Regions from separate parts of the Paenarthrobacter sp. CC6 genome, predicted to be linked through region 1. Evidence: predicted binding sites of a transcription regulator. Region 1 holds the regulator's gene; each other region holds the start of a gene.
What was found. The regulator HrcA, encoded in region 1, represses chaperone genes, less so after heat shock. The targets are predictions, from matches to a motif close to TTNGCACTCGNNNNNNNCGAGTGCNAA.
Positions count from the first base shown of each region.

Region 2: a site for HrcA is predicted at 2,978-3,004, ahead of PV760_RS04125 (Hsp20/alpha crystallin family protein). Genes of this name have one in related genera too.
Region 3: a site for HrcA is predicted at 4,120-4,146, ahead of groL (chaperonin GroEL). Genes of this name have one in related genera too.
Region 4: a site for HrcA is predicted at 2,243-2,269, ahead of groES (co-chaperone GroES). Genes of this name have one in related genera too.

Region 1 is NZ_JARDAN010000006.1:225,854-232,967, reverse strand. Features, by position in the region: gene lepA (translation elongation factor 4) at 1-111, shown strand, start outside; gene hemW (radical SAM family heme chaperone HemW) at 112-1,341, shown strand; gene PV760_RS05880 (DUF4870 domain-containing protein) at 1,403-1,816, opposite strand; gene PV760_RS05875 (DUF3097 domain-containing protein) at 1,946-2,797, opposite strand; gene hrcA (heat-inducible transcriptional repressor HrcA) at 3,030-4,037, shown strand; gene dnaJ (molecular chaperone DnaJ) at 4,088-5,215, shown strand; gene PV760_RS05860 (16S rRNA (uracil(1498)-N(3))-methyltransferase) at 5,218-5,979, shown strand; gene PV760_RS05855 (GerMN domain-containing protein) at 5,995-6,870, opposite strand.
Region 2 is NZ_JARDAN010000005.1:361,684-368,797, forward strand. Features, by position in the region: gene PV760_RS04110 (cell division protein PerM) at 1-796, opposite strand, end outside; gene PV760_RS04115 (hypothetical protein) at 1,471-1,848, opposite strand; gene PV760_RS04120 (J domain-containing protein) at 1,845-2,243, opposite strand; gene PV760_RS04125 (Hsp20/alpha crystallin family protein) at 2,471-2,893, opposite strand; gene PV760_RS04130 (MerR family transcriptional regulator) at 3,035-3,478, shown strand; gene PV760_RS04135 (glycosyltransferase family 4 protein) at 3,641-4,810, shown strand; gene PV760_RS04140 (UDP-glucose dehydrogenase family protein) at 4,807-6,192, shown strand; gene PV760_RS04145 (nucleoside/nucleotide kinase family protein) at 6,201-6,896, opposite strand.
Region 3 is NZ_JARDAN010000020.1:80,886-87,999, reverse strand. Features, by position in the region: gene PV760_RS17935 (threonine/serine exporter family protein) at 1-714, shown strand, start outside; gene PV760_RS17930 (siderophore-interacting protein) at 797-1,636, opposite strand; gene PV760_RS17925 (uracil-DNA glycosylase) at 1,756-2,523, opposite strand; gene PV760_RS17920 (DUF3263 domain-containing protein) at 2,632-2,967, shown strand; gene PV760_RS17915 (LytR C-terminal domain-containing protein) at 3,017-3,637, shown strand; gene PV760_RS17910 (cold-shock protein) at 3,806-4,009, shown strand; gene groL (chaperonin GroEL) at 4,330-5,955, shown strand; gene PV760_RS17900 (ribonuclease HI family protein) at 6,133-7,114, shown strand, end outside.
Region 4 is NZ_JARDAN010000001.1:81,464-88,577, forward strand. Features, by position in the region: gene groL (chaperonin GroEL) at 107-1,720, opposite strand; gene groES (co-chaperone GroES) at 1,805-2,101, opposite strand; gene PV760_RS00380 (hypothetical protein) at 2,293-2,655, opposite strand; gene PV760_RS00385 (THUMP-like domain-containing protein) at 2,723-3,958, shown strand; gene PV760_RS00390 (shikimate 5-dehydrogenase) at 3,972-4,784, opposite strand; gene ykgO (type B 50S ribosomal protein L36) at 4,823-4,945, opposite strand; gene PV760_RS00400 (GTP-binding protein) at 4,976-6,130, opposite strand; gene PV760_RS00405 (glutamate--cysteine ligase) at 6,331-7,114, shown strand, end outside.

The sequences.
Region 1 (7,114 bases):
CAAAAAGAAGGCAAGAAGCGCATGAAGATGGTGGGCCGCGTTGAGGTTCCCCAGGAGGCCTTCATCGCAGCACTGACGACCGACGAGTCCAAGGACAAGGCCAAGAAGTAAATGCCCAGCGTCCTTCCTTTGGGCGATCCGGCACCTGCGGATGGATTATTGCCACCGCAGGTGCTGGACGGCGTCGAGCAACGCAAATTCGGGCTCTACGTGCACATTCCGTTTTGTGCCGTACGGTGTGGCTATTGCGATTTCAATACGTACACCGCCACGGAGCTCGGCGGGGGAGCGTCGCAGGATGCCTATGCTTCCACGGCTGTTTCCGAAGTCGCTTTCGCGGCGACGGCCCTTGAGGCTTCAGGCCTTCCGCATCGTCCACTAAGCACAGTATTTTTTGGCGGCGGTACGCCCACGCTCCTGCCTGCGGAGGATCTCGCAGAGATCCTGCGCGCCGCCGTCGGCTACTGGGGCTTGGAGCCCGGCGCTGAGGTGACCACCGAGGCCAATCCGGACTCTGTAACACCCGAATCCTTGAAGGTGCTTGCGGACGCGGGCTTCACCCGCGTGTCCTTCGGCATGCAGTCTGCGGTTCCGCACGTGCTGAAAGTGCTGGACCGCACCCACACTCCCAGCCGGGTTCCGCTGGTGGTGCAATGGGCCCGCGAAGCAGGCCTCTCCGTCAGCCTGGACCTTATCTACGGGACACCAGGGGAGTCCATGGAGGACTGGGAGTTCTCACTCAAGACGGCACTCTCGTACGGGCCGGACCACATCAGCGCCTACGCATTGATAGTCGAGGACGGCACCAAACTTGCCGCGCAGATCAAACGTGGCCAGGTGCCCGGAATCGACGACGACGACCACGCCGCCAAGTATGAACTGGCGGACAAGATGATCTCCTCGGCCGGCTTGAACTGGTACGAAGTCAGCAACTGGTCGAGGACTCCGGATCAGGCGTGCAAGCACAATCTCGCGTACTGGCGCGGAGACGACTGGTGGGGAATCGGCCCCGGCGCGCACTCACACGTGGGCGGTGTCCGGTGGTGGAACGTCAAACACCCCACGGCCTACGCATCACGATTGGGGGCAGGGACCTCACCTGCCGCAGGGCGCGAAACCCTCGACGCCGGCACCCGGGAAGTCGAGCGGATCATGCTGGAGGCGCGGCTCGGAACGGGACTTGCCGTAGATGCCCTGGATGCGATTGGGCGCCACGCGATGGCGGGCCTCATTGCTGACGAACTGGTTGATCCGGTTCAGGCATTCAAGGGACGACTGGTTCTTACCCTTAAGGGAAGGTTGCTCGCAGATGCCGTAGTCCGCAGGATCCTGCCGGACTGACCTTCGCCTGGGACTGACAGCCCGGTACGGTACCCCCGGAGTCATCGGGCGGATCGGGGTCCTACTTGATCCAGCGCAGGTTGAAACGGTAGCGGTGCGGCTGGCCGTGGTTGACCCGGATGCCCGCTGAAACAGAGAAGCACGTCAGTGCCACCCAGATACCCGTGGCAATGACGGCAAAAATGTTTCCCACCACCGGCAGCAGAACAAGGATGTTGGCCAAGACGGCGGCAATGGTGGGAGGCAAAGTGAAATTCAGTGCCTCCTTGGATTCCTGCGCAGTGAACGGCCCGCGGTCGCGGAAAATCAGGTAGATCAGGAGAGCCGGCAAGCATCCAAGGATGCCGCCGAAGTGCGCCAAAGTGGCCCACTGCCTGTCCTCGCTGGCTGTCAACGGGAGTGCGTTGGCAGGGGCGCCATGGTACTGGGGCCGGCCTGCGGCGCTGCCCGGTTCTTCAGGAGCGTTATCTGCCACGGTGTCTTCCCTTTGCTTTAAATGCTTTAAAGATGCTGCTGTGTTGCTGTCCAAGAATACCGGGCCGCGCGTCCTTCCCGGGACCAACGCCCCGGAAGCATGCCGGATCCTGATGATCCGGACCGTGGACTACGGGACGGTGAGGAAGTCGATGACTTCTTCCACACGCCCCAACAACGATGCCTCAAGGTCCGCATAGCTGTGCACTGCGCCCAGCAGGCGCTGCCAGCCCAGCCCGATGTCCTCCGCTGTTTCGTGGGGCCAACCGAAGGCCGTGAGAATCCCGGTCTTCCAATCAGTGCCGCGGGCAACGGCGGGCCATTGCTCGATGCCCAGGACCTTCGGCCGGATGGCCTGCCACACGTCCACATAAGGGTGGCCCACGATCAGGACGTTGCCTGCAGCGCCGGGGACAGTCATGGCCTCGGCCGCGATCCGGGACTCCTTTGAGCCCGCCACGAGGTGGTCCACCAGGATGCCAAGGCGGCGGCCGGGACCGGGTCGGAAGTCGGCAATGGCGGACTTGAGGTCGTCCACGCCGTGGAGCGGTTCCACCACAATTCCTTCAACACGGAGGTCGTCACCCCAGACTTTCTCCACGAGTTCAGCGTCGTGCTTGCCCTCCACCCAGATGCGGCTGGCCTTCGCGACCTGCGCCCGTTGCCCCTGGACCTTTACCGAACCCGAGGCCGTGCGATTCGCCTGAACCGCTGAAGCGGGCCGGCGAGGGGCCGGAGGCATCAACCTGATCGCTTGTCCTTCGAGAAGGAATCCGTACCCGAGTTGGAACGACTTCGTTTTACCGCGCCTGTCCTCGAGCGACACGATGTGCATGCCACCGGTCTTTTCCACCCGGGTGACTTCGCCCACCCATCCTGACTGGACGTCTTCGAGGACCATGCCGCGTTGCACCGGCACCTCAGGGAGCTGGCGTTTGGCTGGAGCGGTCAGGTCCTGCGGGCCCCAATTGTCGAAAGCCAAGGAATTCCTACCTCTGTGGTGATGTGAAAGGGGACAGGGGCGGGTTGCCGTCAGCCGGTATCGGGACGCCGCCCTGGATGCAGTCCTCGGACGGTTTCAATGCTAACAACGTGGTGGCTCATACTAGACTTGTTAGCACTTGGGCATGTTGAGTGCTAAGTGTGCGGTGATCCATTGGAGGTCCCGCGGGGACCGGTCCCATGGACCATGGCAGTCGTCAGGAGGTGTAGCAATGAGTGAGCCACGCAAATTGGAAGTGCTGCGTGCCATCGTTGAGGATTACGTGCATTCCCGGGAGCCGGTGGGATCGAAAGCCCTCGTTGAGCGTCATCACCTGGGTGTTTCCAGTGCCACCATCCGCAATGACATGGCTGTCCTGGAAGAAGAAGGTCTCATTGCCGCCCCGCATACCAGTGCCGGCCGAATCCCCACTGACAAGGGCTATCGCCTGTTCGTTGACCGCATCTCCCAGGTCAAGCCGTTGTCCGCCGCCGAGCGTCGGGCAATTCATTCGCTGCTTGAAGGACCCGACGACGTCGATGACATTCTTGAGCGCACAGTACGGCTCCTTTCCCAGCTGACCAACCAGGTCGCCGTCGTGCAGTATCCCCACTCGCACCGCGCATTGGTCCGCCACGCGGAGTTCGTTCTGCTGGCCCCCAAACAGGTGCTGGTGGTCCTCATTGCGGACACCGGGAGCGTCGTGCAAAAAGTCATCGACGCCGGTTCGGACGTGGGGAACGAGGCTTTGATGTTGTTGAGGTCACGATTCCTCGGCAGCATCGCCGGCACCCAGCTGGCACTCCTGCCGCAGGTGTTACCGTCGGTGGTGGCCCTTTGCCCGCCGGATCTTCGTGCCCTCGCCCAAAGGCTGGCCAATGGCTTGGAGTCCCTGAGCGACACCAGCCGTGAGGAACGCATTCTGATGGCCGGTACGGCCAACCTCGCACGTTCCAACGTTGACTTCCCGCTAAGCATCGGTCCCGTGCTTGAGGCCCTTGAGGAACAAGTTGTCATGCTCCGGTTGTTGTCGGACATGGGAGACGATCCCCGGGGCGTGACAGTCAGCATTGGCCGGGAGAATCCGTACGACGGCCTGGCCGAGGCCTCTGTAGTGGCCACCGGCTACGGTTCCGGCGCCAAGGTGGGAATCCTTGGACCGACCCGCATGGACTATCCCACCACCATGGCAGCAGTTCGTGCCGTGGCCCGTTACCTTTCCCGCATTCTCGGCGGCTGAACACCGGCCCGGGAAAACATCCGCAGTACAACCAGGAAGAGATACCGACTTTGAGCAGCCACTATGACGTTTTGGGAGTCTCGCCGGAAGCCACCGGGGAAGAGATCAAAAAGGCGTACCGCAAGTTGGCGCGGAAACTTCACCCGGACGTAAACCCGGGTGAAGATGTCGCGGAGCAGTTCAAGGCCGTGACGCACGCTTACGAAGTGTTGTCAGATCCCCAGAAGCGCCGCGTCTACGATGCCACGGGCAACGAGAACGGCACTGATAACGGCTTCGGCGGCGGCTACGCCGGCCAGGGCTTCGCCTTCCAGGACATCTTCGACACGTTCTTTGGCGGCGGCGGTGGACACGGAGGGCCCGCCTCCCGCGTACGACGTGGCCAGGACGCCCTTATCAGCGTTCGGATCGACCTCAAGGATGCCGTGTTCGGCGTCAACAAGAAGCTTGAAGTGGACACAGCCGTGGTCTGCCCCACCTGCGACGGCAGCTGCTGCCGCCCGGGAACCCACCCTGAACGCTGCGACATCTGTGGTGGCAGCGGCCAGGTTCAGCGCGCCGTCCGCTCCATCCTGGGGCAGGTCATGACCACCGCCCCCTGTGGTTCCTGTGAAGGCTTCGGCACCGTCATCAAGGATCCCTGCAACGAATGCAACGGCCAGGGACGCATCAGGAGCCGCCGTTCGCTCACCATCAAGGTTCCCGCCGGCGTCGCTACCGGTACGCGAATCCAGCTGTCCGGCCAGGGCGAAGCAGGACCCGCAGGTGGTCCGGCCGGTGATCTCTACGTGGAGATCCGCGTCAACAACGATTCCACGTTCGTACGCGAAGGCGACGACCTCCACGCCACCCTCAGCGTGCCCATGACGGCTGCTGCCTTGGGGACCGACGTGCAGCTTGAGACGTTCGACGGCGCACAGGACATCGAAGTGAAGGCAGGCACGCAGTCCGGAGAGGTCATCACCCTTCGTGGCCTCGGCGTAACGCACCTGCGGGGCTACGGCCGCGGCGATCTCAAGGTTCACCTGCATGTGGAAACACCTACAAAACTGGACCATGCACAGGAAGAACTCCTCCAGCAGCTTGCCAAGCTCCGCGGCGAGCAGTTCACCGAAGGAAAACTGGTGGCCAGTGGTGGCATGTTCGCAAAGCTCCGGGACAAGCTCGGTAACCTGTAGCGGTGAGCAACCCCGTTTTCTTTACGCCGGCCGGCAGCCTCAGCCACGTAGCGCCCGGTACTGATTTTGTCCTGGAGGGTCCGGAGGCCCGCCACGCAGTGACGGTGAAGCGCTTGGCCGTCGGTGAGTCCGTTGACATCGCCGACGGCGCAGGTGCCCGTCTCACTGGTGTGGTCGCCGAAGCGACGCCCGGTGCCCTGACGGTCACCGCCACCGACATCGTCTTCGAAGCCCAGCCGGACGTTCGATTGGTACTGGTTCAGGCGTTGGCCAAGGGTGATCGCGACGAGCTCGCAATCGAGACGGCAACGGAACTCGGCATTGATGCCGTGATTCCCTGGCAGTCGGAGCGATCCATCGTGCGCTGGAAGGCGGAGCGGGCAGCCAAGGCGCATGCGAAATGGGAGTCAGTGGTCACCGCGGCTGCAAAGCAGGCGCGCAGGGCCTGGGTACCTCCAGTCCGCCCGATCGTCGACTCCAGCGGTTTGGTGAAAGCCGTTGCCGAGGCCGACTTGGCCGTCATTCTTCACGAGGACGCCAAAAACCCTCTGCGGGAGGTCCTGGAGAGGCTGGATGTCAACGGCGCTTCACCCAGTGAGGTTCTGTTGATCGTGGGGCCTGAGGGCGGGATCTCGCCGCGTGAAGTGACGCGGCTTAGCGATGCAGGGGCCGTGACGGCCCTCTTGGGTCACCATGTCCTGCGGTCGTCGACGGCGGGACCCGCCGCCGTCGTCCTGGCCAGCGACGTCCTCGGTCGCTGGTAGCCGGCGAACGTCGAATCAGGCCACGGTGAACAACCGGGTGTCCGTGCTCGATTCGATGGCCTTGCCGGCATCGTCGACCTCGGTTACCCGCAATTCATATTTTCCGGGTTTCAGTGTCGCGCCGAAGCTGAACAGACCATACTGCCCGGGTTCGCCGGTTGCTTTGGTCTGGCCCGTGAGCAGGCTCGACTTCTCACCCTTGCCGTTGTCCTGAAGGATCTGCCAGCTGATGGGCCGTGAATTGTCCGTGGTGCGCCCGTTGAACTTGATCAAACCAGGGGGCAGGGACACGTCCTCCTGCGGATCGATGATCCACAGCGGCGCCACCAAGGAAGCATCACGCGTCATGGGTTCGCCAAGTTTCACTTGCCCGAACGCCATGTAGTCCTTGTGTCCGTCAACGAGAATGACCACTTGGATCTGCTGTCCGGAGTTGATGAGTCCGGAGGACGATGCCGCGGCCGACGCGGTGTAAACCAGCTGCTGGATGGCCCGTTGCGCCATCCCGGCATCGAGGTTTGAGTTGAAGGCGTCGCGGGACACATCAACGGTGATCACGTTTTTCCCCGAGATGGAGGTCGCCAGGCTTCCTGGTTCCTGCCAGGGCGTGAAGAAGTCGTGATCCAGGGGCTTTTCCGCCATCATGATCCGCAGGGCCGTCGTCACAGGATTGCCGTCACCGGAAATGTCCCGGAACTCACGGTAGAGGTAGACCTCCTCCTTGCTCCGCCCGATCCAGTAGACGGGAATCTTGGTGGACGCCTGCGTCGTTTCCAGTGGTGCGTTGCTCGCAGGGGCGTCCTGGACCGTCATCGGAGGCGAGCTCTGTGTCGCCTGACTGCCCCCTCCGCCGTTGGCGATGCAACCAGTGAGCAGCATGACAGCAAGCATCGCCGGCGCAACGACGGCGGACTTGGTCCGCTTGCGTGCGCCGCTTCCGTTGCTCGCTGGCTCGGTGATGGCGTTTCCTGTCTGACGATGCAAAACGCGGCCGCCTATGGGGCGGGCCGCTGGGGTCGGAACTGCGGGGGCTCGACCACCCGCTATGCCAGCTTGGCACATCGTCGACGGCGTCCGGCCGGGTTTCTGCGGACGCCGGCCAACTGAAACATGATTGATACCGGCTTGATGCCGA
Region 2 (7,114 bases), on a different contig from region 1:
TGGGCAGGAAGCCGAGTTGGGCGATCGTGAGCACAGCGCCGCCCAAGGCGCCGGCCTGCAGGCCTTCGTAGACTGCGATGATGTCCGTCCAGTGCCACACAATGGTCACAGCCAACAGCACGGCTGCCAGGCACACGGCGGCCATCGCGGCCACGAAACCGGCCTTCAGTGCTGAGCCGACATACGAGCCTGCCCATCGTGAATGCTGACTGGTCTTGGAGAGCCAGGCGACGGCGTCGACACCGATCAGGCGGCTCCAGGAACTGGCCTCGCGTCGGGCGCCGACGATCATGCCCAGGCCGAACGAGATCAAGGGGATGGACATGGCCAACCACAGATTGATGACTACTTCGGGTGTGCGGCACACAAATCCGGTGGCTGCGCCGAACGCCGCGTACACAACGAAAGCGCCCAGGAACGCCTGCCACAGCTGATCGGTGTAGGAGGCGCGGGCCAAGCGACGGCCGGCACGCCATGCCAGCAGGAACGGGATGAGGGTCAAACCCAGCGGAATCAAAGACAACAGTCCCGACCCCGGCTGCGCAGCCGCGGCGCCAACGTTCACGTGAGCCAGTTCCAGCGGCACCCCGTGGATCAGCAACCAGGCCTGGCCGCCCAGCCGCGCAAGGGTGTCCACGGCGCGGTCCTGGAAACCGTCTGTAGCCCACACTCCGACGAGCGGAAGCACCACAACAATGGCCGAAATGAACGCTGCCTGGGCCGCTTCCAACCCGCCCTGCAGCCAAAGGGGCATAGGGAGGCCACGGTTTCCGGTCTGATCAGCGCGCAGTTTCATCGTGTTCAATCGTGCCACGACGAGCCGCTCTCCCCCGTCAGGCGCCCCTGAAATACCGCGAATTTCAGCGCTTTTTCCTGCTGGTCGCCGTAAGATGGGAGGTGTTCTCCCGGGGCAGACCACCACCCCCTGACTGACATTGAAGCCCGGAAACAAACCGAAGCCGGGAACTAGGAGCGGCCAATGGATAGGTGTCACAACTTTTAACAGAAAGTCGTACTAGCAGCTGGTGCAGCCGCCTTGGAATTCTTTCCCAGGCTGCACCAGCCTTCTTTTGCCCACGCGCTCTTTCGCCGAGGGGTGGGCTCTCGGCACTTTGGGGGCGCACCTTTCGCCGAGGGGTGGGCTCTCGGCACTTTGGGGGGTGCCTTTCGGTCGAAACCTCGCCCCTCGCGGCAACCACGACGGCGGTCCGCCGGGTTGGGGCGGCCACACCTCCTGCCCTGCGCCAACCTTCCCGACCTGTGCCACGCAAACGGATTGATGCCACCCAAATTTGGGTGTCGTCAATGCGTATCCATGGCGGCCATCGGTTTGCGGGTCATAAACGCTCGACGCCGGCCGAGGCGTCGGCACCCACCTCGCCGAGGGGTTGGCTCTCGGCACTTTGCAAGGACACCTTTGGGTCGAGACCTCACCCCTCGCGGCAACCCACAAGACGCTCGAACGCTCACTCACAACTGCGGGCCGTAGATGAACTCCTTGGCATGATTGACGGCCTTCTTGAAGGCGTCGTTGCGAAGTGTCACCTGCTCCTGGTTGGCGCCTCCTTTTGGTTCCACGAACGTGGTGGGTCCGGGGCGCAGCATCCAGATGTCACCTGCCGGCGGCAAATAGAACACCCCGAAGGAGCGATGCTCTGGATCGTCGGTCCAGATGGGGACGACGGCGACCGCGGCACCGGTGTCCGGGTTGATCCACTGCGCCCGGGGAAGGGGTTGTTCGTGGACTTCCGGGTCCAGGAACGGCGCTGTCCCCCTGCCCCAGCGTTGTTCGAACCGCTCGTAGAACGCGGGGATGATGTGGCCGTCATACGGACGCCAAGCACTCATGGATTACTCCTTGGTGTTCTCAGGTTTTTGGACGAAGGTTCCCAACGGGTGGGCCCAAAGGTGAGCGGTGACTGCTCGCCGCTCGTCCCAGGCCGTGGTTCGCGCCTGTGCACCCGGACCTTCACGGGTGTTCCGCCGGCACCAACAATGGATGTACTCCGCCGCGCCCGATCGTATGCCGCCCGCTTTCCTGGGTCCGACAACACGACGTACGCCTGCATGATGGCGTGCAGTTCCCGGAGGTCGGCCGCGGAGGTGGTGTCGCCGTCGTCGACCTTTTGGCGGGTGTCCGGGTGGTGGGTTCGCAGCAGTGCGCGGTAGGCGCGGGTGATTTCACGCGCCGTCGCGTCCGGCGGCACGTGGAGGGTGGCGTAGTAGTCGGGTTGCGTACTCACTGCGGGTTCCGGTTCATGCTGCGGATCAGGCGATGGCCCCCGGCCTGGGCCGGGGGCCATCAATCGGGAGACGACGGGCGGGGGTCGCTTTCATGTGCGCTAAGAAACGCTGTGACGTGGCACGAAGCCTGCGCCCGACTTTTCCGATGCGGCCGCCTCCGTCGTTCCCGGTCGCTGCCCTGCCGGTCGGCCACCCCCGGGTGAGCCTTCCGGCAGGACGGACTGGATTATGCGTTGATCTCCTGCCTCTGCCCATTGGATGTGATTTCAATGCGCCGTGGCTTGGCCTTCTCGGCGACGGGGATGCGGAGTGTGAGTACCCCGGCGTCGTAGCTGGCCTGGACGCCATCGGTGTCCAAAGTGTCACCCAGGATGAGTTGCCGGCTGAAGACTCCCTGCGGGCGCTCGGCGGCAATCATCTCCGTGTTCTCACCCGCGGGCGACTTCCGTTCTGCCTTTACCGTCAGGACGTTCCGTTCGACATCCAACTCCACCGAATCAGGGCTTACGCCAGGCAGATCGAAGGCAACAACGAATTGTCCGTCCTCCTGCCATGCATCCATCGGCATTCCGGCCGGGCGTGCTGTTGTGCCAAAAACCTGTTGGGCGAGCCTGTCGAATTCGCGGAACGGGTCAGTGCGCATCAGCATTGGGTTCTCACTCCTTTGGTTTTGATGCTGATTCTGTTGTAGGTTCCAGCCTGTTCGATCTGTGTTGGCTGGTATAGATTTTTTATAGCACTGGTGAGAGAGTGGTGCAAGTAGCTTTTTGGAGGATTTTCGGAGGTTCTAATGGCGGTTTCGGATCGCGCGACTGCTGCCCAGGAGCACGACGGCGGCCTGCCCACCCCAGCGTCCGACGGCGGCACTGATGGTGGCCGGGACACGCAAGGGGTCTATGCGATCTCAGTTGCCGCGGAACTGGTGGGAACCGGGCAGCAGAACATCCGGCAGTACGAGCGCAAGGGTCTGCTCACCCCCGAGAGGACCGACGGCGGCACGCGCCGCTACAGCGAAAACGACCTGACCACGCTGCGCCGGATCGGGGTGCTCCTGGACGAAGGGTTGAACCTGGCCGGTGTGAAGCGGGTGCTGGAGCTCGAGGAGGAGAACCGCGGGCTGAGCGAGGACAACCGTGGGCTGAGTGAGCACAACGAGGAACTCCGCGCGGACAACCGGGGGCTGCGGAAGGATTTGAAGAGGGCACAGGGTGGGCGACCAACCGAACATCAGTAAGTCGCTTGCGGCTTTCCTACTCCCAGTGCGACTGTCTTCTTCAAAATTGCCCCTGCTTGCTGCGAGTCGGAGACCAGCCCAACCCACCTGTTAACCCACTCTTCCCGCACAGGCCACCCCCGCGCACCCAGTAAGCCACCCGCCGCGACCACCGTGGGAGGCGTGAGGATCGCAATCGTCGCCGAATCATTCCTGCCACTGATGAATGGGGTCACCCATTCGATACTGCGGGTGCTGGAGCATCTGCAGGAGCGCGGGGATGAGGTGATGGTGATCGCGCCGTCGACCTCGGACACTGATGTTTCGAGCGTCGAGAAGGGCGCGTATGTGCACCGGCTTCCCTCGGTGCCGCTGGCCGGTTACACGAATGTGCGGGTGGCGTTGGGTGGTGTGAATCGGGTCAAGCGAATCCTTGCCGATTTCGCGCCCGACGTCGTTCACCTCGCCTCCCCTTTCGTCCTCGGCTGGCGCGCCGTGCAGGCCGCCCACCAACTCGGCATCGCTACGGTCGCGATCTACCAAACTGAAGTCCCCAGCTACGCGGGCCGTTATGGCGTGCCGTTCCTGGAGAACTGGGCCTGGAACCGCGTGGACAACATCCACCTCCTGGCCACCCGGACCCTGGTGCCGTCCACTTTCGCGCTGAACCAGTTGCGCGGACGCGGCATCCTTCGCGTGGACATGTGGCGGCGCGGTGTGGATACCGCGCGCTTCAATCCCGCGAAACGTTCGACGGCGTGGCGCAGCAAAGTAGCGCCTGACGGTCAGCGCATCATCGGCTACGTCGGCCGGCTCGCCGTCGAGAAGCAGGTGGAGGATCTCGCCGTGCTGGCGGATGTGCCGAACACCAAGCTGGTCATCGTCGGCGATGGCCCGCAGCGCGAAGCTCTCCAAGCCGCGCTTCCCAACGCCCATTTCGCCGGTTTCCTCGGCGGCGAAGCCCTGGCGGAGGCCGTCGCCGGTTTCGACCTTTTCGTCCACCCCGGCGAGTTCGAGACGTTCTGCCAAACCATCCAGGAAGCCATGGCGTCGGGCGTTCCGGTGGTGGCCACGGGTCGCGGCGGCCCCTTGGACCTGGTGGAAAACTCCCGCACCGGCTGGCTGTACGAGCCCGGAAACCTCACCCAGCTCCGCGCTTACGTCCAGGACCTGATGGGCGACGACGCCAAGCGCCGCGCGTTCGCAACGGCAGCTGCCGCTTCGGTCCAGGGCCGGACGTGGCCGGTGCTCAGCGCCGAGCTGGTCCGTCATTACAACGAAGTCATCTCCGGCGTGCCCAGCGAAACAACCGGCCCCTCGGAACTCACCTCAAGCAAAGGACCCTCCTCATGAAGATCTCCGTGATCGGCTGCGGCTACCTCGGGGCAGTCCACGCTGCAACTCTGGCGTCCATGGGCCACACCGTGGTGGGCATCGACGTTGATGCCGCCAAAGTGGAGCAGCTCAACAAGGCGCTGGCCCCGTTCCATGAACCGGGTCTGGATGAGCTCCTGAAGGATGGCCGCACCACAGGCCGGCTCGTGTTCACCACGGATTTCGCGGCTGCAGCGGACGCGCAGGTGCACTTTCTCTGCGTGGGTACCCCGCAGTCCAAGACCTCGGACACCGCGGACCTCTCGTACCTGATGGGCGCCACGAAGAGCCTCCTGCCGCACTTGGCGAAGGGCGCCGCCGTCGTCGGTAAATCGACTGTGCCGGTAGGCACGGTGGAAACGCTTCGCGCGGTGCTGGCCCGACGCTATGACGTCCTGCTCGGCTGGAATCCGGAGTTCCTGCGGCAAGGCACCGCGGTGAAGGACTCGCTGGTGCCCGATCGGCTGGTGTATGGGGTTCCGGGTGGCAAGGGCGCCGCTGCCGGCGTCCCAGTTACCGCCGCGTTGGATGCCGTGTACGAGCCGCTGATCTGCGCCGGCATCCCGCGTCTGGTCTGCAACTTCACGACGGCGGAGCTGATCAAGTCGGCGTCGAACGCGTTCCTGGCCACGAAGGTCAGCTTCATCAACGCGATGGCCCAGCTGTGCGACGCGTCGGGCGCGGACGTGAGTGAGTTGAGTGAGGCGATGGGCCTGGATCCTCGTATCGGCAACCGCTACCTGCACGCCGGGCTCGGCTTCGGTGGCGGCTGCCTGCCCAAGGACATCCGTTCCTTCCGGGCCCAGGCGCGTGAATTGGACGTACCGTCCGTGGATGAGTGGATGGCCCTGGTTGATTCGGTAAACCTGGACCAGCGCTCCCGCGCCGTGGAGGTGGCCCGCGAAATGTGCCGCGGTTTCCTCTCCGGCCGCACCGTCACGATCCTCGGCGCCGCCTTCAAACCGGACACGGACGACATCCGCGACTCCCCCGCCCTGGACGTCGCCCAGCAACTCGCCGACGCCGGCGCCCACGTCACCGTCACCGACCCCAAAGCCATCAACAACGCGTGGATCCGCTACCCGCAGATCCGTTTCGAGGCCTCCACCAAACGCGCCCTCGATGGCGCCGAACTGGTGCTGCTGCTCACCGAATGGGACGAGTACGTCGCGTTGTCGCCCTCTGTTGCCGGTTCACTGGTACGACGCCGGATGGTGCTGGACGCTCGAAACGTACTGGACGCGGAGGCCTGGCGGAGCGCCGGGTGGACGGTGCGCGGCTTGGGTACGGGCGCGTCAGTGGTTGTCGACGAGGAAGGCACCACCGGCGGTGCCGACAGGAAGCGGCACGCGCGGGCGTAGCTCGCTGATCAGCGCTGCCGCTGTGCGGCCTCTGTTGCAGACAGCAGCCTTGGCTGTTCGGGAAGAGTGTTGTCGACAACCCGTGAGGCGCGCGTCCATGGCCGGCTCTCTTCAAAGTAGAGCCGCTGCCCGCCAACGTAGCGGCGCATAGAGGGGTGTTCAGGGTCCGGGTTGCTGCCATCCCTGACGGACATGCGCCTGGCCGTTTCCGCGAAGGGAACATCGAGGAAAACGGAGTAGTCCCAGTGGCCGGCCATCCGGTCGCGGTGGAGGAACATTCCCTCCACCAGGATGATCGCATCGGACGGCGCCTTCCGGGGTTCGGGGCGTAGCGGCACATCCTTTCGGACATCCGCAGCTGCCGGACGATACACGCTGTCGCCGCCCTTCCCGAGCGGGGTGAGGACGTACTTTTCGAGCGCGTCGTAGTCATATGTGTCCAGCCAGAATCCCTCGGGCGATGCCCGGCCCCGGCGGTGTCGGACTTCCTGAAGATTGAGGAAATCGTCGACGTGAATAATCAGGACCGGGCGGGCCTGGGACAACGTAAGCGCTTCCGACAACCCCTCGGCGAAGGTTGATTTGCCACTGCCATCCACGCCGTCGATGCCAACGAGCTGCCGTCCAGCCCCGAGTGCCTGCAAGTCCGCTGCCAAGAGACGGAAAAGCCCAGCCTTTCCCGTGGTCTCGTTCTCCCCAAGCATCCACCCATGGTTGCACAGGCCAGACTCAGCCATGTGGCACGTAATATGCGACTTTTTCGCTCTCGCCCTTAAGGCGGGTGTTATGGTCGCAGCACGCGCCATCGCATCGGCGCACTAAAAGGGGGCATTACTTTGCAAAAACAATTTTCGCGCGCCGAAAAACAGTCAGCATCCAGCCGGAGTACTCGGCCCAAAGCACTTGGCATCGCGGCCATGGG
Region 3 (7,114 bases), on a different contig from region 1:
TGGGCGGGGGTGGAGATCGCCCCATCCATTGTGGTGGCCGGTGGAATCCTGCTGCTCCTTCCCACGGGCCGGCTGGTGTCCTCGGTGCAGGATGCCATCAACGGCTTTCCGGTTACTGCCGCAGGCCGGTTCCTCTCCACGCTGCTGACCTTTGGCGCGATCGTGGCGGGCATCGGCGTGGCCGTGGTGGTCGGGACACTCATGGGCAGCGCCGTCCTCGACGTCACCCAGACGTTCCCCGACGCGTACCCGCTGTGGGGCCAGGCCATCCTGATCGCCGTCGCCGTAGTGGCAATCGGCGTGACGGAACAGACCCAGATGCGGTTGTTGATTCCGACGGCGGCAGTCGGGTTGGTAGGTTTCTTCGTTTTGTGGGGGGTCGGCCAGGCCGGCCTGGGGGACCGTTTGTCTCCAGCCGTTGCGGCCGTGGCCATTGGCCTCCTGGCCCGTGTGGTGGCGTTGAAGCTGGGTGCCCCGCAGCTGGTGGTGGCTGTTCCGGCCGCGCTCATCCTGCTGCCGGGGCTCACCATTTTCCGGTCAATGTATGCCTTGACCGTGGAAGGCGGCAACATCCTGCTGGGTGCGGGCGGAATGCTGAATGCAGGCGCGATCGTACTCGGGGTAGCCGCAGGAATCGTTCTCGGCGACAACCTCGCCAGGCCGCTGACCAAGGGTCTTTCCAGCAACGAACGCCGCCGGGTGCGCCGGCGCTAGGCCGCCTCCCCCCTCTGGAGTTTTTGTACAGATGTTGCCCCTAAAAGGCCTTTTTAGGGGCAATATCTGTACAAAAAGTCGGCTAGATCTGGCCGACGGGAAGCTTCTTCTCAGCTTGGAACACTTCTTCCACACGGCCCAGGGCCCAGTACCCGGACAACGAAACCTGCGAACGCTCCAGGCCGCGCTGGACGAAGAAGATCTCCCTGAGGCCCTTCATGTACCCCCGCTCGCCGTGCGCGAAGACGTCGACGCGTCCCGGCAGCCATTCGGTGCTGCGCAGGGCGTCCAGGAGCAGGGGGCTGGAGCCGGCCGGCGTGCCCTTGCGCAGCAGCCAGTGCAGTTCGACTCCGTGGGGCGCTGCGAGGGGAAGAATGTCGGCTTCGCTGTCTACCTCGAGGTAGGCGGTTCCCCGGGCGTCGGCGTCCAGGGCCTCAATGCATGCGGCGATCGCAGGGATCGCTGCGTCATCTCCGGCAAACAGGTACCAGTCGGCGTCGGGGGATGGGTTGTAGCCGCCGCCCGGACCAGTGAAAATCAGCGAATCCCCGGGCCTGGCCTTGGCCGCCCAAGGACCTGCAAGGCCTTCATCCCCGTGCACCACGAAGTCGATGGCCAGTTCTTGTGCCTCCAGGTCCACCCAGCGGATGGTGTAGGTCCGGGTATGCGGCCACTGTTCGCGTGGCATGGTCTCGCGGATGGCCCACAAGTCCAGGGGCTGCTCGTAGTCGATGCCGTCCTGCGGGAAGACGATCTTGACGTAGCGGTCCACGTAGTCGTTGTTGACGTAGTCGTTGAACCCCGGACCGCCGGCCACGATCCGCACCATGTGGGGCGAAAGGCGCTCGTTCCGCAAGACGGTCAGGTTGACCTGCGGACGGCTTTTGCGTGTGGCGGACGAGGTGACGGGGAGAGCAGTCATATAGGTAAGCCTAAGCTAATCGACTGGGCCCCGGCCGGGTATGAGTCGAAGGTTACAAGTCGAAGGTTACAAACGCTCCCTCACGTTCCGCGTGCTTGGGCCGGACGCTCCCTCACGTCCTACAGGACCGGGAGTTCCCAGTCGACAGGTTCCGCGCCTTGTTCGACCAACAATGCGTTGGTCCTGCTGAAGGGTTTGGAACCGAAGAAGCCCCGGGACGCCGAGAGCGGGCTTGGATGGACGGAGACCACCGACGGCGCCCCCTCCAGCAGCGGCACGACACTTTCGGCGTCTTTGCCCCACAGGATTGCGACCAGCGGCTTCTGCCGTCCCGCACCGTCCGTCCGCTGTGCGACGGCGGTGACTGCCGCCGTCGTGATGGCCTCCCATCCTTTCCCGCGGTGGGCGCCGGCATTGCGGGCCTCGACCGTGAGGACGCGGTTCAAGAGGAGGACGCCTTGCTCCGTCCATGCGCTGAGATCGCCATGGACGCGGGGTGGGAGGCCGAGGTCGTCATGAAGCTCTCGGTAAATGTTGGCAAGGCTGCGGGGGATGGGCCGTGTTTCGCGCGAGACGGAGAAGGAGAGTCCCACGGCGTGTCCCGGTGTCGGATAGGGATCCTGGCCCAGGAGGAGGACTTTGACGTCGGACAAGGGTTGCTGGAACGCCCGGAGGATGTTCCCGGAGGCGGGGAGGATCTGTTTGCCGTCGTTGGCACGCCGGGCGGCAAAGGACAGGGCATCGCGCAGTTGGCCTTCGACCGGACGCAGGGCATCGGCCCAGTCGGGAGCCATCAGCTCCTCAATCGGACGGTCAAGCAGCGCAGCCAAGCCCGCGTCCTCCGGGCCCGCAGGTTCAAGATCAAAGAGAGCATCCTCGCCAGTCACCTGGCCATTGTCTCCCGCGTGGCGGAGGTCGGGCGAATGACAGTGATGTTATTCGCCCGTAACATGGGGGTAGGACATTTTCCCCAACAAGCGTCGAAGGAGTATGCCGTGGCAGAACCAGCACCGGAACCAATGGCGCCGCAGGCCGACGGGTTGGCCTTGGAAGATCTCACGGCCGGTACCCGAAGCGACTCCCCATTGAGTGAGCGTGATCAGCAGATGTTGGCGCTGGAACGGCAGTGGTGGAAGTATGCCGGCGCGAAAGAACAGGCTATCCGGGAGCTCTTCGACCTCTCTGCCACCCACTATTACCAGATCCTGAATGCACTGATCGACACCGAGGACGCGCTGGCCCACGACCCCATGCTCGTCAAGAGATTGCGTAGACTACGTACGTCCCGCCAACGCGCGCGGACAGCGCGGCGCTTGGGGTCGGACGCGTAAATCGCCAGGCTGATCTGTCAGCAGCAACCAGCAAGGACAACGCTTCACCATGACCAAATATGCCAGGGACGAATTCGACCAGGTCCCACAGAACACCTCCCGGCAGGGCGTTCATCGCGACGGCCAGGACATCGCGCGTCCCACCTTGTGGCCGGTTCTGACTGTTGGAGCTGTGGCTCTGGTGCTCGGCCTCGTAGCGTTCCTCATCCTGCCGAACCTTGGGCTTGTCGCGCCCAGCGCGTCGTCAAACGTCTCGACGCCGGTACCCCAGCAAACATCCACCTCGCCGTCCGCTGCGCCTTCCGAATCGAGCAGCGCCCCGCACGCTTCCAGCGAACCGAGCACCCAGCCGACGCCGTCGAGCACTCCGTCAGCGACGCCGTCATCGGCGCCGGTGGACAAGAGCGTTCCGGTGGCGGTTTACAACGGGGCAGGTACTGCCGGCTTGGCGGGCAGGGTTGCAGGCCTGGTGCAGGGCGGTGGCTGGACGCTCAGCACGGTAGCCAACTGGGGCGGCATTCCCCAGCAGACTTCGGTGATCTTCTACAACGCTCCGGCGCAGAAGGCCAATGCAGAGGCCTTGGGAACCCTCCTGGGCATCCAGACGATCATTGAGACCCCGGATGTGCAGCAGCCGCTGGTTGTCGTAGCGGGACCCGGCTACCAGTAACGGCGCGACTCCACGGCCCAAAACGGCCAACTCGGTTAAGCCTCAATAACAAAACCAGCACCCCGCCCATTGGGGGCAGCGCCGGCGGAGTGACTGTGGTTACAGTGGACTAATTCCGGTCCGGAGATCCCGGCAACCGGTCTTGGCTACTGCGAAAGTGTGGGCATCATGGCATTGGGAACCGTCAAATGGTTCAACGCCGAAAAGGGCTACGGATTCATCACTGTGGATGAGTCCGGCGACGACGTCTTCGTGCACTGGTCGGCTATCCAGATGGATGGCTTCCGTGCCCTCGAGGAGGGCCAGAGGGTGGAGTTCGAACTGGGGGAGGGCCAGAAGGGACCGCAGGCCGAGGGTGTTCGCGTCGCCTGACTTTCAGGGTTGTCCCGCATCGCCATCAGCTATCGGCTGAAACCCGTGTTTTTACTGCGAAAAGTGGAGGCTCTGCTTGCACTCTCCCCGGTCGAGTGCTAATTATTGATTTAGCACTCCTGCGGTTCGACTGCTAAATCCGGCCCGGGTTTCCCCGGTGGCGGACAGTGGTGGGATCGCTGGGAGATCAAGAAACACCTTGGTGGGGTGAGGTTCGGAACGCGGGGCATACAGAGGCCGCACGTGAAGGACCGTCCGTCGCGGGCACCCCATCTGACAGGTACCTTCTTAACGACTGTCCCGAAAGGACTACCGCCGTTATGGCCAAGATCATTGCATTTGATGAAGAGGCACGCCGCGGCCTCGAGCGGGGCCTGAACATCCTCGCAGACGCCGTCAAGGTCACCCTCGGCCCGCGTGGACGCAACGTCGTCCTCGAAAAGAAGTGGGGCGCCCCCACGATCACCAACGATGGCGTTTCCATCGCCAAGGAGATCGAGCTGGACGATCCTTACGAGAAGATCGGTGCAGAACTGGTCAAGGAAGTTGCCAAGAAGACGGATGACGTCGCTGGCGACGGTACCACCACTGCAACCGTCCTCGCCCAGGCACTGGTGAAGGAAGGCCTGCGCAACGTTGCCGCAGGCGCCGACCCGCTGTCCCTCAAGCGCGGTATCGAGAAGGCTGTTGAGGCAGTCATCAGCGAACTGCTGGCCTCCGCCAAGGAAATCGAAACCAAGGAAGAGATCGCAGCTACGGCTTCCATCTCTGCCGGTGACCCGGAAATCGGCAGCCTGATCGCCGAAGCCCTGGACAAGGTGGGCAAGGAAGGCGTCATCACGGTTGAAGAGTCCAACACCTTCGGCCTGGAACTTGAGCTCACCGAAGGCATGCGCTTCGACAAGGGCTACATCTCCGCTTACTTCGTCACGGACGCAGAACGCCAGGAAACGGTCCTCGAAGACCCGTACATCCTGATCGTCAACTCCAAGATCTCCAACGTGAAGGAACTCGTCACGGTTCTGGAGAAGGTCATGCAGTCCAACAAGCCGCTGCTGATCATCGCCGAAGACATCGAGGGCGAGGCCCTGGCCACCCTGATCGTCAACAAGATCCGTGGCACCTTCAAGTCTGTTGCCGTCAAGGCTCCGGGCTTCGGTGACCGCCGCAAGGCCCAGCTGGCCGACATCGCCATCCTCACCGGTGGCCAGGTCATCTCCGAAGAAGTTGGCCTCAAGCTCGAAAACGCCGGCCTGGACCTCCTCGGCACCGCCCGCAAGGTTGTTGTCACCAAGGACGAGACCACCATCGTTGAAGGTGCCGGCGACGCTGACGCAATCGCAGGCCGCGTGGCCCAGATCCGCGCCGAGATCGAGAACTCCGACTCCGACTACGACCGCGAGAAGCTGCAGGAACGCCTGGCCAAGCTGGCCGGCGGCGTTGCAGTCATCAAGGCGGGTGCCGCCACCGAAGTTGAGCTCAAGGAACGCAAGCACCGCATCGAGGACGCAGTCCGCAACGCGAAGGCTGCTGTTGAAGAAGGCATCGTTGCCGGTGGTGGCGTTGCCCTCATCCAGGCAGGCGCCAAGGCATTCGCCAACCTCACCCTGCAGGGTGACGAGGCAACGGGTGCCAACATCGTCAAGGTTGCCATCGACGCACCGCTGAAGCAGATCGCTTTCAACGCCGGCCTGGAGCCGGGCGTTGTGGTGGACAAGGTTCGCGGCCTGCCTTCCGGCCACGGCCTGAACGCTGCCACGGGCGTCTACGAAGACCTTCTGGCTGCCGGCGTCAACGACCCCGTAAAGGTCACCCGCTCGGCTCTCCAGAACGCTGCTTCCATCGCTGGTCTCTTCCTGACCACTGAAGCTGTTGTTGCAGACAAGCCCGAGAAGAACGCTCCGGCTCCCGGCGGCGACGACATGGGCGGCATGGGCGGCTTCTAAGCCCCACAGCTGTAGCGATACAGCGCCAGGCTCACGCTTGAAAACACGCGACGGCGGTCCCCACTCCGGTGGGGGCCGCCGTTGTGCGTCCGCGGTCAGGTCTTTTGGAGCCTGCTGCTGCTGGCTGCCGGGGCGCGGGCGCGTTTAAGTGTCGGTGCGGTCTGGCAGGATTAATGCATGACGATTATTGCTGCCGCCGATGGGTCTGCCCTCGGTAATCCTGGACCGGCCGGCTGGGCCTGGTACGTTGATGACTCCTGTTGGCGCGCGGGAGGGTGGCCGCACGGCACCAACAACCAGGGTGAATTGATGGCTGTGCTTGACCTTTTCCGGTCAACAGCCCACGTACCTCACGAAGAACTGCTGATCCTTTGCGACAGCCAATACGTCATCAATTGCATAACCAAGTGGATGCCGGGCTGGAAGCGAAAGGGTTGGCGGAAGGCCGATGGGAAGCCCGTCTTGAATGTGGACCTCCTCAAAGAGATCGACCAAGCGATCGCGGGACGCAAGTACACGTTTGAGTGGGTCAAGGGCCATGCCGGCCATGACCTCAATGAGGCAGCGGACGAGCGCGCACGCGCGGTGGCCACGGCTTATCAGCAGGGCATAGCGCCGCGCAGTGGCCCCGGCTTCCCTGGAGCCCAGGAGAAGGCAACCGCTGCCGGCGAGGGATCTCCGGCAGCGACGACGGTATCGGAGGTACCGGTCCGGTCCGAGCCCGTTGCCGTGGCCTCCGGGGTCGCTTCTGTGTCCGCCTCGAATGCACTTCCGGCGTCCGCGCGTCCTGACCGGAGCATCCGGCCGCATTTCGAGCCCACCTTGTTTGGCGAGGCGGGCCTCTTCGGCCAGCCCGACCTGTTCAGCGAACTGGGAGATGCCACTTCAGCGCCCGAGCTCTCGGCTGAGGACACCGTCCTTGCCTTGGAACGCGAACTGCTCAGGCCGGACGTCAGGGCCGACATCGGAAGGATCGGAGTTCTCCTTCACCCGGACTTCGCCGAAATCGGCAGCTCGGGACGCTACTGGACCCGCGATGCCATGATGATGGCCCTGGAAGAAGACCCGGGAGAGGCAACGGAACTGGAACTCCTGAGCGCGGACCGGCTCAGCGAAAACACCATCCTGCTGACTTACCGTAGTTTCAGCCATTCCGGTT
Region 4 (7,114 bases), on a different contig from region 1:
CCACAGCGATACGCCGGCCCGGAAGTTGTGATGCATCGCACAGGATCTTAACAGCAGAAACCCCGGTCACAACTAGGTGCGACCGGGGTTTCCGTGGGACAGGCGCTTAGTGCTGGTGGCCTGCGTGTGCGTCTTCTTCCTCATCGGGCTTCTCGGCAACCAGGGTCTCGGTGGTGAGAACCAGGGCAGCGATGGAAGCGGCGTTGCGGAGTGCAGAGCGGGTGACCTTGACGGGGTCGATCACGCCGGCGGCGATCAGGTCCTCGTACTCGCCGGACTTGGCGTTGAAGCCGTGGTTGGCTTCGAGTTCGGAAACCTTGGCGGTGACCACGAAACCGTCGAAGCCGGCGTTCTGCGCGATCCAGCGCAGCGGCTGGACCAGTGCGCGGCGAACGATGCCTACAGCGGCCGCAGCGTCACCTTCGAGGTCCTTGACTGCCTGGGACTCGTCCAGGGCCTTCAGGGCGTGGATCAGGGCGGAACCGCCACCGGAAACGATGCCTTCTTCGAGGGCTGCACGCGTCGAGGAAACGGCGTCCTCAATGCGGTGCTTCTTTTCCTTCAGCTCAACCTCGGTGGCTGCGCCAACCTTGATGACGCCGATGCCGCCAGCGAGCTTGGCCAGGCGTTCCTGCAGCTTTTCCTTGTCCCAGTCGGAATCCGTCCGGGTCAGCTCAGCGCGGAGCTGTGCAACGCGGTCGGCAACGTCCTGGGCCGAACCGGCACCGTCAACGATGGTGGTGTTGTCCTTGGTGACCGTGATGCGGCGGGCGGTACCGAGTACCTCGAGGCCAACGGAGTCCAGCGTCAGGCCCAGGTCCGGGGAAACTACCTGCGCACCGGTCAACGTAGCGATGTCCTGGAGCATGGCCTTGCGGCGATCGCCGAAGCCCGGAGCCTTGACGGCAACGACGTTGAGCGTGCCGCGGATACGGTTGACGATCAGGGTGGAAAGGGCTTCGCCTTCGATGTCCTCAGCGATGATGAAGAGGGGCTTGTTGGCCTGCAGGGCCTTCTCGAGCAGCGGCAGGAAGTCCTGCAGCGAGGAGATCTTGCCCTGGTTGATCAGGATGAGGGCGTCTTCGAGGACAGCTTCCTGGCGTTCTGCGTCGGTGACGAAGTACGGGGAGAGGTAGCCCTTATCGAACTGCATGCCCTCGGTCAGGACCAGCTCGGTCTGCGTGGTGGAGGACTCTTCGATGGTGATGACACCATCCTTGCCTACCTTGCCGAAGGCCTCGGCGAGGAGCTCGCCGACTTCATCGCTCTGCGCGGAGATGGCTGCGACGTTGGCTACCTGGGTGCCTTCGACTTCGCGGGCATTCTCCAGGAGGCGTGCAGCGACGGCTTCCACTGCAACTTCGATGCCGCGCTTGATCTCGCCGGGAGCTGCGCCGGCAGCAACGTTGCGCAGGCCTTCCTTGACCAGGGCCTGGGCCAGCACGGTTGCCGTAGTGGTGCCGTCACCGGCAACGTCATTGGTCTTGGTGGCTACTTCCTTGGCAAGCTGGGCGCCAAGGTTCTCGTAGGGGTCGTCAAGCTCAACTTCACGGGCGATGGTGACACCATCGTTGGTGATCGTGGGGGCGCCCCACTTCTTGTCCAGGACGACGTTGCGGCCGCGCGGGCCCAGCGTCACCTTGACAGTGTTGGCGAGCTTGTCGATACCGGCCTCAAGAGACCGGCGGGCAGCATCGTTAAAAGCAAGCTGCTTTGCCATGGTTGTGTCCTTTCGAGACAGAAAACCCGCACCGCTGACGCTCGGAATGATTCCAACGCGACGGCGGTGCGGGGCTCCAGGAAGTTACTTTACGACGATCGCAAGGACGTCGCGGGCGGACAGAACGAGGTACTCGCTGCCGCCGGTCTTGACTTCGGTTCCACCGTACTTGGAGTAGATGACGACGTCGCCAACAGCTACGTCAACCGGTACGCGGTTGCCGTTGTCATCGAAGCGGCCGGGGCCGATTGCAACAACTTCGCCTTCCTGCGGCTTCTCCTGCGCGGAGTCCGGAATAACCAGGCCGGAAGCCGTGGTCTGCTCTGCTTCGAGCGGGCGAACAACAATACGATCCTCAAGAGGCTTAATCGAGACCGACACTCGGACTCTCCTTTTCATGAGCTGATTCATGGACTAAGAACTAGGGTGCCGTGGCGTACAACCGTCGTCGCGGTGCCGGTGGACGCCTGGCGTGATTAGCACCCTCAAGGGGAGAGTGCTAACTAGACTCTATGTAAGGCGTTAGCACTCGGTCAAGGTGAGTGCCAGCATTTCGTCATCGGTGAACGTTGTCACTGGTCCCGGAGGTCATCAAGGTCGTAGTCTTCGCCGTCGTCGTCCTCATCCAAGGAAGCGCTGCCGCGGTTCAGGTAAAGCACCACCGCCGAAGCCACCGCCACGACGCCGGAAACCACCAGCGCGATGATCCCGCCGAGGCGCGCACCGGCGTAGAGGTCGCGGATGTCGCGTGCCTCATCCGTCGCATCGTTCACGCTCTTGCCACTGACGGAGTAGGCCGCTGCGTTGAAGGAATCCAGCGCGAAAATAACGATCAGCAAGCCTATGCAGACCACCGCGATGACAGCGCCCGCGATCAGGGCGGGACGGGCATACGTGGTGAGGCGGGAGGGCTGTGGTGCTGCGTTGTCTTCCATGAAAACAACCCTATCCGGCTGATTCCCCAGTCACGCAGCCATGACGCGCGACGTTAGGCTTGTTCCCATGCCTCATGCACCGCAGGAACAGATCGCACCTTTATTGACCACTGAAGGTTGGGAGCTTCTTGCCTCGCTGGGACCCTACCGTGAGGCTGATGCCTTCAGCGTCAATGCCAGCCTCCGCAAGGCCGGCCACTCCCCGGAACTCGTGGCCGCCGTGCTCACGCAGTCCCGTTTACGGACCCGGGCTGAGGCGAAGTTCGGCGAATTCGCCCGGCAGATGCTGTTCACCCAGGCGGGCCTGGAGCAGGCAACCCGGCTGAACGTCGCCGCCCGCCACGCCGAACGTTTTGCCCAGGCCGGCATCACCCACGTGGCCGATCTCGGCTGCGGCCTCGGCGCCGATTCCATGGCGATGGCTTCCATGGACATTGCTGTCACCGCTGTGGAGATGGACGAAACCACCGCTGCCTGCGCCATGATCAACCTCATGCCTTTCCCGCATGCAACGGTGGTGCACTCGGACGCGGAATCAATGGACCTCGAGGGCATCGACGGCGTGTGGATGGACCCTGCCCGACGCACCACGTCCACGTCGGGAACCAAAAGAATCTGGGACCCGGAGGCGTTCTCGCCCCCCTTGTCCTTCGTGGAGAGCGTGGCGGCCACCGGGCGTGCAGTAGGGGTGAAGATGGGCCCGGGCATCCCCCACGACTCGGTGCCTTCGGGCTGCGAGGCCCAATGGGTTTCCGTGGGCGGCGATGTCACCGAGGCCACCCTGTGGTTCAACTCAGTAGCCCGCCCGGGCGTCCGCCGCGCCGCATTGCTCCTTGGCAGCCAGGGCGCCGCCGAAATCACCAGCGGCGAGGACTTCGGCGGTGGCCCGGAAGCCGCCGTCGGGCCTGTTGAAGGCTTTCTCTACGAACCCGACGGTGCGGTGATCCGCGCGGGCCTGGTGGCCGACGTCGCCGAGCGGCTGGGCGGGCACCTGGTGGACGAGCACATCGCGTATATCTGCGCCCCGGAACTCCACGACACTCCGTTTGCCCGGGCCTACAAGGTGCTGGACGTGATGCCGTACAACGTCAAGGCCCTCAAAGCGTGGGTGAAGTCAAACAACATCACCGTGCTGGATATCAAGAAGCGCGGCACGGCAGTGACACCCGAGGAACTGCGGAAGCAGCTGCTCCCCGCCAAACCCGCCAAGGGCAAAGATGCGAAAACAGCCACCCTTGTCCTCACCAGGATCGGCGAGGAAAGAGTGGCTGTCGTGGTGGAACCGGTGACCGCCCAGGCTTAGCAGGCCTGCGGCGTCAGCGACGCGAGAATTCCGAGGCCTCCCGTACTTGGCCGGGCGTCGGGCGAACGCCGGTGTACAGGACGAACTGTTCCTCGGCCTGAATGGCGATGACCTCGGCTCCTGTGATGACCGGCTTGCCCGCAGCGCGCGCGGCGGTGATGAGCGGCGTTTCGGAGGGAAGGGCCACCACATCGAACACCACCTGCGCGGCTGCGATGGTGGCGTCGTCAAAGGACTGGGCGGTTTCGTCCGCGCCGGCCATGCCCAGCGGGGTGACGTTGATGATGAGGTCCGCGGTGGCTCCGTTGACGTCGTCCTGCCAATCGAAGCCGTAGAGGTCGGCGAGCGCTCGGCCGGTGGTTTCGTTGCGGGCCACGATGGTGACGGCAGTGAACCCGGCGTCCCTCAGGGCGGCCGCAACAGCTTTGGCCATTCCCCCGGCGCCGCGGAGCAAGACAGTATGGCCGCTGGGGACTTCATGGTCCTTCAGAAGCCTGGCGATCGCGATGTAATCGGTGTTGTAGGCAGTGAGGACGCCGTCGTTGTTCACGATGGTGTTCACCGAATCGATGGCCTTGGCCGACGGATCCATGACGTCAACCAGCGGAATGACTGCCTCTTTGTAGGGCATGGACACCGCGGCACCCCGGATCGGGAGGCCGCGGATGCCCGCCACCGCAAGGGTGATGTCCGCGGGGGCGAATGCCTTGTAGACAAAGTTCAGGCCGAGCAGATCGTACAGATAGTTATGGAACCTCGTCCCGATGTTGCTGGGCCGGGCCGCGAGCGAAATGCACAATGACATGTCTTTGTTCAGGATGGGCATCCACCCATTAAACAACGCCCCTCCAGGCTTCCGTGCGGTCAGCCCTGGCGGGCCTTCATGCGCGGGTTGTTCTTGTTGATGACGAACGTGCGGCCACGCCTGCGGACGATTTGCGCCCCGGGGATCTTCTTGAGTGCACGCAGCGAGTTTCGGACCTTCATGGTGTTTCTCCTTTTTTGTTGGTGTTTGGCTTAGAGGGCGTCGCTGAGTTCCAGGGGGTCATCCCACGCGTCGGCATCCATGGCCATTTCGGCCTCCGTCAGCTGGCAGCCTTCCAGGAGTTCACGGATTTCCGCGGCGTCAACATCGTCGGCCCGCCCAGTGATGGCCAGGACGGTTCCGCGGTCCCCGTGGCTGGGGTGCCAGTCGAGGAAAGCGTCGACGTCGGCACCCACTTCTCCGCGCAGGCCTTCTCCCATGGGGGCTGCTTCCGTGGAATCGGCCATCCAGTTGCCCGTGCTTTCGAGCCAGATCCGTGGACCGATGCCTTGGACAGCTATCCGCTTGGTGGGAGCGGAGGCGATCCACAGTCGGCCCCGCATCCAGTGCATGCCGACAGCCAAGCGCGGAAGCGCCTCCCGGAAACGGCCCGGATGAAGTGGCCGGGCAGCCCGATGGAGCACGGTCCGGAAGGAACCTTCCCTTTCAGCCAGGGGCACACGCACGACGCCGGGACGGTTGCGGGCAGCTGCTTCGGCGGGGTCGAAGCAGCCCGGCCGGAAATCATCGGCCGCTGCGGCAACGGTTGCATGGGGTGCCAATTCGCCAAGTAACTCCACCCCCGACACCCACTGCGGCGAACCCTCGCGGGGATCCCCTGTCAGCACGGCACCCAATCCCGGATAGGCCATCACGGTGTCCACGTGCCCGAATTCGCCGACCAGGAATTCGCCACTGGTCCGCTCGTCCTGGGGCATGGACGTGAAGCCGGACTCAAACAGGGTGTGGCGGTCCCAGATGTGGTCGTCCAACTCTGCGGGGTCCAAGGCGAGCACGGCGTTGTCGATGACCGCCGGGCGGCTGAGCCCACTGCGGAGCTCCGCCACGGCCATTCCGGCTGCGACGCCTGGCGGCAGGCCCAGGACGACGTGGTCGAAGCCGCATGCGGCGAGCCGTTCGGCGGTCGGGACCACGTCAAGCCGGACGGTGCAGCTCAGGCAACCGTGCTCCAGGACCGTCGTCCCGCGTTCGAACAACCGGCCGTTGCGGTAAACGCGCCGCAGGACCAGTGAGCCATCCAGGAGATCGTGGAGGACCACCACGGAATTGGCATGGGTCCGCCCCAGCCTTTCGGTGGCTGCCTCACGGCATTGGCTGTCCAGGGAACTGACGATCGTGAGGTGCATGGCACACACTCTAATGCGAATGGTTCGCATTAGCAAATGACGGGTCATTTCTCCCGCGCACCCGCCGCAATCATGCGAGTTCCGGCTGCATTAGACTTGATCCGACCGCTGGCGGCCCCGCAGCGGGGAACCGTGTCCGGCCGAAACAACACATTGCCGGACAGTACACATAGCCGGACAGTACAAACCGAGGGGACTACGTGCAGATTGATTTTGCGCCATCCAGGCAATCGACACTGGGTGTGGAATGGGAGTTGGCGCTCGTCAATGCACGCACAGGGGAACTGGTATCCGTCGCGAACGACGTCCTGAAAGGCGTTGCGGCAAACCACCCGGACCTCAATGAGGACGACGAACACCCCCATATCAAGCGCGAACTGCTCCTCAACACGGTGGAACTCGTCACGGGCATCTGCGAGACCGTCAACGAAGCCAAAGAGGACCTCAGCCGGTCCCTCGCCGCAGTGCGCGAAGTCACCGATCCCATGGGTGTCGAAGTGTTTTGCGCCGGCAGCCACCCCTTCAGCCCTCCCCTGCTGCAGCCGGTCACCGACAAAGAGCGCTACGCCAAACTGATCGAGCGGACCCAATGGTGGGGACGCCAAATGGTCATCTACGGCGTTCACGTCCACGTGGGCATCGACAGGAAAGAAAAAGTCCTCCCCGTCCTGGATGGCCTCGTCAACTACTTTCCGCACTTCCAGGCATTGTCAGCTTCCAGCCCCTACTGGGCCGGTGAGGAAACAGGGTACGCATCACAACGCGCGCTAATGTTCCAGCAGCTTCCGACAGCCGGCCTGCCGTTCCAGTTCGAAACCTGGGAGGCGTACGAGTCCTACGTCCAGGACATGTTCACCACCGGAGTGATCGACTCAACCTCCGAAATCCGCTGGGACATCCGCCCGGTTGCCAACCTTGGCACCATCGAAATGCGCATCTGTGACGGCCTGGCAACCCTTGAGGAAGTCGGTGCCATCGCGGCCC